Regions from separate parts of the Methylocella silvestris BL2 genome, predicted to be linked through region 2. Evidence: predicted binding sites of a transcription regulator. Region 2 holds the regulator's gene; the other holds the start of a gene.
What was found. The regulator HrcA, encoded in region 2, represses chaperone genes, less so after heat shock. The targets are predictions, from matches to a motif close to GTTAGCACTCNCNNNNNGNGAGTGCTAAC.

Region 1 (5,931 bases), 1.6 Mb from region 2:
ACGAGACGCGGATCGTGGGCGGCGCCGTCCGCAATGCGCTGCTCGGCCGCAAAATCGAGGACATCGACCTCGCCACCACGGCGGCGCCCCCGCTCGTCATCGAGCGCGCGCGCGCCGCGAGCCTGCGCATCATTCCGACCGGTCTCGATCATGGCACGGTGACGCTGCTTGTCGACGGGCGCGCCTTCGAAGTGACGAGCCTGCGCGAAGATATCGAGACGGACGGGCGCCGCGCCACGGTGCGCTTCGGGCGCGACTTTTGCGCCGATGCGCTGCGCCGCGACTTCACCATCAATGCGCTTTTCCTCGACAAGAGCGGGCGGCTGTTCGACTTTGTCGGCGCCCTTGCGGACATCGAAGCGCGGCGCGTGCGTTTCATCGGCGACCCGGAAACGCGCATCCGCGAGGATTATCTGCGCATTCTGCGCTTCTTCCGCTTCTCGGCCGATTATGGCGAGGGTCCGATCGACGGCGATGGCCTGTTGGCGGCGATGCGCGCGCGCGCTGGATTGGCCCAGCTCTCGCGCGAGCGCGTGCGCGCCGAACTTTTAAAGCTTGTCGCGGCGCGGCGCGCGCCCGAGGCGGTCGAGGCGATGAGCGGCGCCGGCCTTCTGGGGCCTCTTATCGCCTCAGCCCCCAACCCTGCCCGGCTGCGGCGGCTCGTCGAGCAAGATGCCCGCGCCGACCCGTTGTTGCGGCTAGCGGCGATCTGCCTCGAAACGCCGGAGGACGCCGAACGGATCGCGGAGCGGCTGCGCCTCTCCAACGCCGAACGCGACCGCCTTTCGCGCGCCGCGCGCGTCATGCTCGCATTGCATGGCAAACCCGTCCCGCCGCCGAAGCATTTTTTGAACGTCCTTCTCTTTCGCCACGGAAGAGAGTCGGCGCTTGACGGTTTCACCCTCGCCGCAATTGGCGCATCCTCGTCCGGCCGGCGCGACGCAATCGATTTTCTGAAAACAGCGCCCGAGCCCCGCCTGCCCTTCTCCGGCGCCGATCTGATCGCCCGGGGTTTTAGCGGGCGGGCGGTCGGCGACGCGCTGGCCGCGCTGCGCGAGCGCTGGATCGAAGCGGAGTTTTCGGACGACCGGGAAAAACTCGACGCCCTGCTCGATTCGGTGTCGAGGACCAGTTCCGCCGCCAATCGTTAACCGCGTCGGCAATCGGCGGCGGCGCAAAGCCTCAAACTTTATCTTTCAGCGGCCAGCGAGGTTTTTGGCGCGGCGTCGCCGCGCTATGATGCAAAAATCGGCGTGGAGTTTGCTGCAAAAGTGAGCGCGGAGGAAAAAACCCCATCGGACGTCGCGCGGCGGCTGGCGCGGCGCTCGCGCGCCCGCGCCGCCGATGAAGCGGCGGCCGGCGGCTGGCGGCGCGAGACCTACACTTTGCCGCGCGGCGAAGCGCGCGACAAGGCGCGGGAGTGGTTTACGCGGTTTCCGAAGGCGGCCTATATGACCGAGATCGAATCCTGGCGCGAATTGTCGGACGATCGCATTGAATTCACCATGCGCCGCCTGCCGAGCGCGGACTGAGCGCTTCGCGCCGGCGGGCGCCCCCGCGTCCTCACAGCACGATGTCCGGCGTCGCCCAGGAAAGATGCTGTCCGGCGTCGACCGCGATCATCTGGCCGGTGACGTGGCGCGCCCGCGCCAGATAAAGCACGGCTTCGGCGATCTCGTCGGGCTCGATCGGCCCTTCGAGCGGCAGGCCGGCGACCTCGCGCAAAAAACCCGCCTCGCCCTGGATCGTATTGGCGAGCGCCGGGCCCGGGCCGACCGCGTTGACCCTCACCCCCAAAGGCGCAAAACCCTGCGCCATCGTTTGCGTCGCGGTCCAAAGCGCCGCCTTGCTCAAGGTGTAGGAAAAGAATTGCGGCGTCAGCCGCAGCACGCGCTGGTCGATGATATTGACGATCGACGCATTCGCTCCCCGCGGCGCGGTCTCGGCGAATCTGCGCGCGAGGACGCAGGGCGCGCGCAGATTGACGGCGAAATTTCGCTCCCATTGATCGAGCGTGAAATCGGCCGGCGAATCCCTTTCGAAGGTCGACGCATTGTTGACAAGGAGGCTTAAAGCGCCGAACGCCGCGCCGGCCCTCGGAATCAACTGATCGACCGCCGCTGCGTCGGAAAGATCCGCGCCGAGCGCAGAGGCGCGGCCGCCTTCATGGATGATCTTCTCCGCCTCGCGCTCCGCTTCGGCCAGCGAGGACGGGCTGCAATGAATTGCGACGGCATAGCCAGCTCGGGCGAGGCGGCAGGCGATAGCGAGGCCGATCCGCCGGCCCCCGCCTGTCACGAGCGCGGCCGGCGCCTTGCCGCTTAGCCTTTGCTCGTCCATTTAGCTGGCCCGGGGTTTCGACCTCAAGCCATGGCTTTTCCCGGCTTCCGGGCGGCGCGTCAAGCGCCCGCTGGCGGCGCGTTCAGCTGTCGAACTGCTCGAACCTCTCCTCCATAGGCGGGAAGGGCCGGCGCTGCGGCAGCATGCGGGTCAGAACCTTGTCTTTTAAGACATGATGATGATAGAGCGCCGCGATGGAATGCAGCAGCGCCAGGGCCAGCAGAGCATTGGCGGCGAGGCCGTGCCAATAGGTGATCGGCTTGCGCAATTCCTTGTCGCCGAATTGCGGCAGCGCGGCGATGTCGAAAAGATTGAAGCCGCGGACAAAAGCATTGACGACGCCAAGCGTGACCACCGTCACCAACAACACGTACAAAGCGACATGCGAGGAGACGGCAAGGACATGGGTCGGGCCGGGATAGACGGCCGGCAGATGGCGCCGTCCTGTAAAACGCCAGACGATCCGCCACAGCAGCACTGTCACGAGGGCGAAGCCGAGCGCGACATGAATCGACCAGACATTGGTGTTCAGCGTCCCGCGCGGGATGAAATCCGCGACGCGGCCGATGAACCAGAGCGCGACGATCATCAGGGCTGAAAGCCAATGCAGCGCAATCGTCGTCGGATCATAGGTCGAATGCGTCCGATCGGTCATTCCCGTTTCGCTCCCTAAAGCGTTTTTTGTCCGATTCTTCGCTCGCCTTTTGGCGGCGCGCGCAGTTCGGCTGTATAATTTTAGATGAGTTCTAGGCGCGCTTTTGGCGCCGCGCAAGCCGGTCCAATGGGCGTAAAGCCGGCAGGAACGGCGGCGTTTAACTTGCGCCCAAGTAAGAAACGGCGGATGCGGCAGGCTTGACAGCCAAGGCGCCGGCGCATAGATACGGGCTGCGTTTGGCACTCATCACATGAGAGTGCTAACAAAGCGCCCGTGTTTCACCTGCCGCCTTTTACGGGGCGTATTCGCGCGGAGCAAGCGCCTCCAGCGGCCAGCCAAGGAATTCGTCATGAGCTTTCGTCCTCTGCACGATCGCGTCGTCGTCAAGCGCCTCGAAGGCGAGGAAAAGACCAAAGGCGGGATCATCATCCCCGACACCGCCAAGGAGAAGCCGCAAGAAGGCGAAATCATCGCCGTGGGTCCCGGCGGACGCGACGACAGCGGCAAGCTGACCCCCCTCGACGTCAAGGCCGGCGACAAGGTTCTGTTCGGCAAATGGTCGGGCACCGAGGTCAAGATCGATGGGCAGGATCTGCTCATCATGAAGGAAAGCGACATCCTCGGCGTCGTCGCCTGATCGACCGGCCCTTTTTAGAATTTAGACTGTTCCAGGAGTTTCCAACATGGCAGCCAAAGACGTCCGCTTCTCGTCGGATGCCCGCGATCGCATGCTTCGCGGCATTGATATTCTGAACAACGCCGTCAAGGTCACGCTCGGCCCGAAAGGCCGCAACGTCGTCATCGAAAAGTCATTCGGCGCGCCGCGCATCACCAAGGACGGCGTGACGGTCGCCAAGGAAATCGAACTCTCCGACAAGTTCGAGAATCTCGGCGCCCAGCTGATCCGTGAAGTCGCCTCGAAGCAGAACGACGCTGCGGGCGACGGCACCACCACCGCCACCATCCTCGCCGCTTCAATCGTACGCGAAGGCACCAAGGCCGTCGCCGCCGGCCTTAACCCGATGGATCTGAAGCGCGGCATCGACATCGCCGTCGCCGCCGTCGTCGCCGATCTCAAGGCCAATTCGAAGAAGGTCACCTCGAACGAGGAGATCGCCCAGGTCGGCACGATTTCAGCCAATGGCGACAAATCGGTCGGCGAGATGATCTCGACCGCGATGCAGAAAGTCGGCAATGAGGGCGTGATCACGGTGGAAGAGGCCAAGAGCCTTGAGACCGAGCTCGACGTCGTCGAAGGCATGCAGTTCGACCGCGGCTACCTCTCGCCCTACTTCATCACCAACGCCGAGAAGATGATCGCCGAGCTCGAAGACCCCTTTATTCTCGTCCACGAGAAGAAGCTGTCCTCGCTGCAGGCGTTGCTGCCCGTGCTCGAAGCCGTCGTCCAGTCCGGCAAGCCCCTCGTCATCATCGCTGAAGACGTTGAAGGCGAAGCTCTCGCCACCCTCGTCGTCAACAAGCTGCGCGGCGGCCTCAAGGTCGCGGCCGTGAAGGCTCCGGGCTTCGGCGATCGCCGCAAGGCCATGCTCGAAGACATCGCCATTCTGACCAGCGGCACGCTGATCTCGGAAGAAATCGGCATCAAGCTCGAGAACGTCACCCTGCAGATGCTCGGCCGCGCCAAGCGGATCCGCATCGACAAGGAATCGACGACGATCATCGACGGCGCCGGCGCGAAGGGGGAGATCGAGGCCCGCATCGCCCAGATCAAGTCGCAGATCGCCGAAACGACCTCCGATTACGACCGTGAGAAGATGCAGGAGCGTCTCGCCAAGCTCGCGGGCGGCGTCGCCGTCATCCGCGTCGGCGGCGCGTCGGAAGTCGAAGTGAAGGAAAAGAAGGACCGCGTCGACGACGCGCTCAACGCGACCCGCGCGGCGGTTGAAGAAGGCGTGTTGCCGGGCGGCGGCGTCGCGCTGCTGCGCGCCATCAAGGCCCTCGAAGGCCTGACGGTCGAAAATGCCGACCAGAAGACCGGCGTCGACATCGTCCGCAAGGCGATCCAGACCCCGGCTCGCCAGATCGTCGACAATTCGGGCGGCGACGGCGCCGTCGTGGTCGGCAAGCTGATCGAAAATCCGTCCTACGCTTACGGCTATAATGCCCAGACGGACGAATATGGCGATCTCGTCAAGCTCGGCATCATCGACCCGACCAAGGTCGTGCGCACCGCCTTGCAGGACGCGGCCTCCGTCGGCGGCCTCCTCATCACCACCGAGGCGATCATCGCCGAGCAGCCCAAGAAGGACTCCCCCGCCATGCCAGGCGGCGGCGGAATGGGCGGCATGGGCGGCATGGATTTCTGATCCGGTCCGACCCGTCTCTAAATCAGGCAAAGGCCCCGGAGCGATCCGGGGCTTTTTTTGCGCGCGGCGGGCGAGCGCAATGCGCGCTCATATTTCCGACGCAATACTTGAGCGACATCGCTTCCCAAAGGTTTCAAATATGCTCTAATCAAATCCAACAAGTTAAGACAGCGGGGAGAATCCAAGGTGCGACAAGCGTCGGAGCCGCGTTCGGACGCGGACGCGATCAGGCGAACAGCGACCCGCGCGGCGTTGCTCGACGCCGTCTATGAGGCATGCCCCAATTTGTCGCGCGCGCAGGCGCGGGACATTTTTGAGATGGCGCTGGAGGAAATCGCCGAGGCGCTGGTGCGCGGCGATTGCGTCAAACTCCGCTCGTTCGGCCTGTTTTCCGTCCGCGCCAAGCGTGAGCGGATCGGCCGCAATCCCCGCACCGGCGTCGAGGCGCCGATCAAGCCGCGCCGCGTGTTGACCTTCAAGCCCTCGCCCGTGCTGTCAGGCTGCGTCAATGGCGCCGCCGCGCCGCCCGACGCGGAAGATTAGAGGCTTCGCTCCAGGCTGAGGTTTAGCGCAACCCGGCCATCTTACCGAGCTTGCCCTGCGCAATCG
Region 2 (5,931 bases):
CCCAGCTTGGCAAACGGCTGGCGCGGATCGACAATCTGACCGTGCGCGTCAGCGAGTGGAAGGGCGATGTCATATTTCTGCACGAGATCATCGCTGGCGCCGCCGACCAATCCTATGGCGTGCAGGTGGCGAAGCTGGCCGGGCTGCCGGCGCAGGTGGTCGCGCGGGCAAGGCTGCTCCTGTCCGAATTCGAGGCGGCGGAGCGCATGAGCAGCCGCGACCGGCTCGTCGCCGATCTGCCGCTGTTTTCCGCGTCTTACGTCAAGGCCCCGGAGCCGGCTGAGATCGCCCATGGCGGCGGGTCCGCCGACGCCCTTGGAGCTGCGCTCGACGCGGTGAACCCGGACGAGCTCTCGCCGCGGGCCGCGCTGGAGGAGCTCTATCGCCTGAAACGTTTGCGCGCCGGCGAGGCGTAAGCTTGCGTTGATCTGGACAGGGCCGTCCTTGTTTGCGCCCTTATGCGGATCGCCGTTTCATTGCCTGCAAATCAATCGTATAGATGACGCTGCCCGGAAGGGCGGCGAAGGGGGCGCTCGCAATGGCCGATGACGAACTGCCGCGCGTGGACCAGCAGGTCTGCTTCGCCCTCTATTCGACCCTGCATGCGGTGAACAAGGTCTATGCGCCGCTGTTGGAGCCGCTCGGCCTTACCTACCCGCAATATCTGGTGATGCTTGTGTTGTGGGAGGCCGACGACATTACGGTCAAGGCCATTGGCGAGCGCGTCTATCTCGATTCCGGCACCCTGACTCCGCTCCTGAAGCGGCTTGAGGCCTCTGGCTTGCTCGCCCGCGCGCGCGATCCGAAGGATGAGCGTCAGGTGCGCGTCAGCCTGACGCAAAAGGGCGGCGACATGCGCGCCTCGGCCAAAACCATTCCCGGCGAGATCGCCCGGGCGATGGGCCGGTCGCCGGAGGATTTGAAGGCCGTGCGCAAGGAGTTGCGGCGGATCCGCAACGCGCTGCTCGGCAAGCGCGAAAAGCCGGACAAGCCGCCGAAGGCCGGTTCGCGGCTCGATCCGGGCTGAAGGTCGGAGCAACAGCTTGCCGCGTCAGCGATTTTGCAGCATCCGCGACACCACCTTCGAGGTGTAATCGACCATCGGCACGATGCGCGCGTAATTCAGCCGCGTCGGCCCGATCACCCCGAGCACGCCGACGATGCGCTGATGCTCGTCGTGGAAGGGCGCGGCGATCATGGACGAGCCGGAGAGCGAGAACAGCTTGTTTTCCGAGCCGATGAAGATGCGCACCCCCTCGCCGCTGTCCGCCCGGCTCAAAAGGTCGATCACGTCCTTTTTGGTCTCGAGATCGGCGAACAGCAGGCGGATACGTTCGAGATCTTCGATCGCGGTGAGGTCCTGCAGCAGATTGGCCTGACCCCTGACGATCAGCTGCGGGCCGCTGCCCGCGCTGTCGGCCCAGCTCGCAAGGCCGGCGTCGACCAGCCGGGCGGTCAGCTCGCCAAGCTCACGCTCGGCTGCGGTCTGCGAGGCTTCGATCTCGCGCCGGACCTCGGCGAGGGTGCGGCCACGAATTCGCGCGTTGAGGAAATTCGCCGCCTCGACCAAAGCGGAAGGCGGCAGCAGCGGCGGGATATGCAGAATGCGGTTTTCGATCGATCCATCGTCGGCGACGAGGACGGCCAGCGCGCGTTCGGGCTCGAGCCGCACGAATTCGATATGTTTCAGCCGCGCGTCTTCCTTCATGGTGACCACGACGCCGGCGCCGCGCGTCAGCCCGGAGAGCAGGCTCATCGCGTCGCCAAGAACGCCTTCGAGCGGCTGCTCATAGGCGGCGGCCTTGACCTGCGCCTCGATCTGCTCCCGCTCGCCGGGGCCGACGTCGCCGAGCTCCAGCATGGCGTCGACGAAAAAGCGCAGACCAAGCTCGGTCGGCAGTCGTCCCGCGCTGGTATGGGGCGCGTAAATCAGCCCGATTTCTTCGAGGTCCTGCATGACGTTGCGAACGGACGCCGGAGACAACGGCGTCGGCAGCAGCTTCGACACCTGGCGCGAGCCGACCGCCTCGCCATAGGCAAGATAGGAATCGACGATTTGCCGGAAGATTTCTCGGGACCGCTCGTTGAGGCTGGTGAGGCCTCGGGAGCGCACCCGATCGAGGGAGTGGTCGAGAGGCGTGGCCATCTCAGGACAATGGCCGCGGGGCCGCGCCGATGCAAGCGCCGCGATGCAGCCTCTGATCTGGACGCGGCGTCGTCAGCGCGGGCGTGTTGATGCGTCAGCCGGGCGCAAGCGCGTCTTCGAGACAGCTTTCAAGGTCGCCAAGCTGAAAAGGCTTTTGCAGCACTTTTGTCCCCGCATAGCATTGATCGAGCCCGCGCGGGCCGTAGCCCGAAAGGAAGATGAAGGGGATCGCGCGCGAAATCAGCACGTCGGCAATCGGAAAGCTCCGTTTGCCATTCAGATTGATGTCCAGCATCGCAAAATCGGGCTTTGTGCGCGTGAGCGCATCGAGCGCCGCTTCCACCGAGGGCGCGACCTCAACATAGTTGCAGCCGATATCGGCGAGCATGTCCTCGATCAACATGCTGATCAAGGCTTCGTCCTCAACAACAAGAACGCGGAATTCACTGTCGATTTTCAAGGCGCTCCGCCATCAAACGCAAGGACTCTCCGAAGTAAATCCGGCAACGCTTGATTGGTTCCCTAAAATCCGGCGTGAAATCTCATGTGGGGCGAGTCGTCAGGCTGGCGAAAGCTTGCGGCCCTTGAATGGCCTCGGGCAGTCCGCTGAGGGAAAGCCGCGAGCGCATACAACCGTGCAAACCAACCCTCGACCCGCGGTCGCCGCGGGCGGCGCTTCTCGACGCGAGTCGCCCACTCGAGCTCTTTTCAATTCGCCTCGGCCGGCGCGCACGGCTCGGCGCTGTTCGCGAGATATGCATGAGCGTGCCAAAATATGAAAGCGCGGCTGTTTCGGGTCAAGGCCATAGTCGCGACAAAGCGCTGCTGCAGGTCGCGATTACGCGGGCGTTCGCCTTTCTGAATTCCGGCCAACCGGACGAGGCGCTGGCGGAGCTCGGCGGACACGCCCAGCGGGCGGCGCGGAGCGATCTCGCCTGTTATGTCTTCGGGCTGATTTGCTTCAACGCCGGGGATCTGCGCGAGGCGCTGATCTGGTTCGAGCGCGCGCTCGCCTTGAAGCCCGATTATTTCGAGGTGCTCAGCGCGCGCGCCATCGTGCTGCAAAGACTCGGCCAGCCCGAGGATGCGCTCGAGGCTTTTGAGGACATCCTGAAACTGCGCCCGAACGACGCCGACGCGCTGTTCAGCATCGGCGTCATTTTACAGAGTCTTGGCCGCATGAACGAAGCGCTCGTCTCCTATGAAGGCGCTTTGCGGGCGCAGCCCAAGCATTGCGAGGCGTTGACCAATCGCGGCGCTCTGCTCGAACGATTTGGCCGTCTTACTGAGGCGCTGTCCTGTTTCGAAGCGATCATCGCGCTGCGCCCCAACAATGGCGGAGCCCTCTTCAACAAGGGCTCGGTGCTGCAAAAGCTCGGCCGCAACGAAGACGCGCTCGCCGCCTATGAGGCGGCGGCGCAATCCGGGCCGCCCGATCCCGAGACCGAGCTCAATCGCGGCAATGTGTTGCAAAAACTCGGACGGCTCGATGAAGCGATCGTCTGCTACGACCGCGCAGCGCGCCGGCCTGGGGGTTATCCGCAGGCGCTCTACAACAAGGGCATTGCTTTGCAGGCGCTGGGCCGGCGGTCGGCCGCCCTTGCCGCTTATGACGCGGCTCTCGTGCTCGACCCCCGCTACTGCGAGGCGATCTGCAATCGCGGCAATCTGTTGCATGAACTCGGCCGGCTCGAGGACGCCTATATGGCCTATGCCGCGGCGCTGAAAATCAGGCCCGCGTTCCTGCCGGCGCTGACCAACCGCGCCAATATCTGCCTGCAATGGGGCCGCCTCGACGAAGCGATCCGCCATTGCGACGAGGCGTTGCGGCATGATCCAAAATACCCGCAGGCGTTGGGCTTGCGCGGCGCGGCGCTGCACCGCCTTGGGCGGCTCGAGGAGGCGCTCGTTTCGCTCGACCTTGCCGTGTCCGTCCGACCGGCCGCGCCGGAGGCCTGGCTCAATCGCGGCAACGTCTTGCAGGAGATGGACCGGCTCGCCGACGCCGTCGCCTCCTACCATGAGGCGCTCCGGCTTTCCCCTCATTATCCGGAGGCGCTGTCAAGCCTTGGCGTCGCTCTGAAGGAACAGGGGGATGTCGACGAAGCGCTTGCATGTTTCAACGAGGCCATACACTACAAGCCAGACTATCCAGATGCGCGCAACAACAGGGCCGGAGCGCTGTTGCTGATGGGGAGGCTGAAAGAAGGTTTTCGCGACTTTGAAAGTCGTTGGGATCGATCCAACGCGCCGCCGAGACCCATCATTCCCGCGGCGGCCCGGTGGACCGGCGAGGATCTGACGGGCAAAAAAATTCTCGTTTACGATGAACAGGGGCTTGGCGATCTCATCCAGTTCTGCCGCTACATTCCCTTGCTTGAGGAGCGCGGGGCTGAAGTCACCCTGTTGTGCCGCAGGACCATGCAAAGGCTGCTGCGCAGCCTGGATTCCCGCGTTCGGATGATCGACTCCCTGGACCCTCAAGACCGGTATGATTTTGCATCCGCCTTGCTCAGTCTGCCAGGCGGATTCGGCGCGGAGCTCGAAACGATTCCGGCGCAGACGCCTTATCTTTTCGCGGAGCCCCAGGCTGTCGCCCAGTGGTCGCAGCGCATCGGCCCCGAAGGATTTCGGATCGGCATATGCTGGCGCGGAAATTCCGCGATCAATTTGAAGCGCGGCTTTTCCCTGGACTGCCTCGGCCCGATCGCCGCGATCGAGGGCGCGCGCCTGATCGGCCTGGTCAAGGGCGAAGGGCCGATGGAAATCGAGACGCCGCAGGGATCGGCGCGCATCGAAGGGCCGGGGCCCGATTATGACGCAGGGCCGGACGCCTTTATCGATTGCGCCGCCGTGATGGAATCTCTGGATCTCGTCATCACGTCGGACACCGCCATAGCCCATCTCGCCGGCGCGCTTGGACGGCCTGTGTTCGTCGCCCTGAAACATGCGCCGGACTGGCGATGGCTGCTGCATCGTCTAGATTCGCCATGGTATCCGACGATGCGGTTGTTCCGCCAAAAGGAGCGCGATCAATGGCGGCCCGTTTTCGATGAAATGGCTGCGGCGGTCGGCGCGCTTGTCCGCGGCGTCGGCAATTCTATCCCGCCGCCCGATTTGTCTTCCAGCGATCAGAGCGTCGCGGCAGGACCGCACGCGCTCCAACCTGAAGACCCGCCGGCGCTCATCGCCATACCGGCAGGCGTTGGCGAACTCATCGACAAGATCACAATTCTTGAGATCAAGGAGCGCCGCGTCGACGATCCGGCCAAGCTGCACAACATACGCTTCGAACTCGCCCTGTTGCGCAAGCTTCGAGATGAGCACGATCTGTCGGACCCTGCGCTCGCGCGTCTTGAGGCGGAGTTAAGAAAGGCCAATGAATCTCTGTGGGATGTCGAAGACGCATTGCGCTCGTGCGAATCGAAGAACAAATTCGACGAGGAGTTTGTCTCTCTCGCGCGACTTGTCTACACCTGCAACGACAAGCGCGCTCATGTGAAGAAAGAGATCAATCTGTTGTTCAATTCCGCCATTATCGAGGAGAAATCCTACGCCCGCGCGTGAGGCCTGGCGTCGCGTCATCTGCCATCGGCGCGCCAAGTCCGGCAGCGGAAAAGCCGACGCGACGGATCGGGCCGATTCGACGTCGCGGAAGCCTACAGGACAACCGCTTCTCCACGTCCAATTCAAAACGCGAAAGGCCGAGAATTACGAAGCTAAAGGCAAGAAAAGTCACGCTGCGCCCGGTTCGCATTCTGGGGGAGAACGCCCTGCGCCGCGGC

Region 1: groES (co-chaperone GroES) is a predicted target of HrcA. The motif match lies at 3,231-3,259, and genes of this name have one in related genera.

The regions. Positions count from the first base shown of each region.
Region 1 is NC_011666.1:870,028-875,958, forward strand. It holds gene MSIL_RS04075 (CCA tRNA nucleotidyltransferase) at 1-1,151, shown strand, start outside; gene MSIL_RS04080 (hypothetical protein) at 1,272-1,532, shown strand; gene MSIL_RS04085 (SDR family oxidoreductase) at 1,564-2,340, opposite strand; gene MSIL_RS04090 (cytochrome b) at 2,423-2,995, opposite strand; gene groES (co-chaperone GroES) at 3,345-3,632, shown strand; gene groL (chaperonin GroEL) at 3,679-5,322, shown strand; gene MSIL_RS04105 (integration host factor subunit alpha) at 5,509-5,865, shown strand.
Region 2 is NC_011666.1:2,516,782-2,522,712, reverse strand. It holds gene mutS (DNA mismatch repair protein MutS) at 1-416, shown strand, start outside; gene MSIL_RS11880 (MarR family winged helix-turn-helix transcriptional regulator) at 539-1,027, shown strand; gene hrcA (heat-inducible transcriptional repressor HrcA) at 1,052-2,146, opposite strand; gene MSIL_RS11870 (response regulator) at 2,241-2,606, opposite strand; gene MSIL_RS11865 (DUF6165 family protein) at 2,906-5,713, shown strand.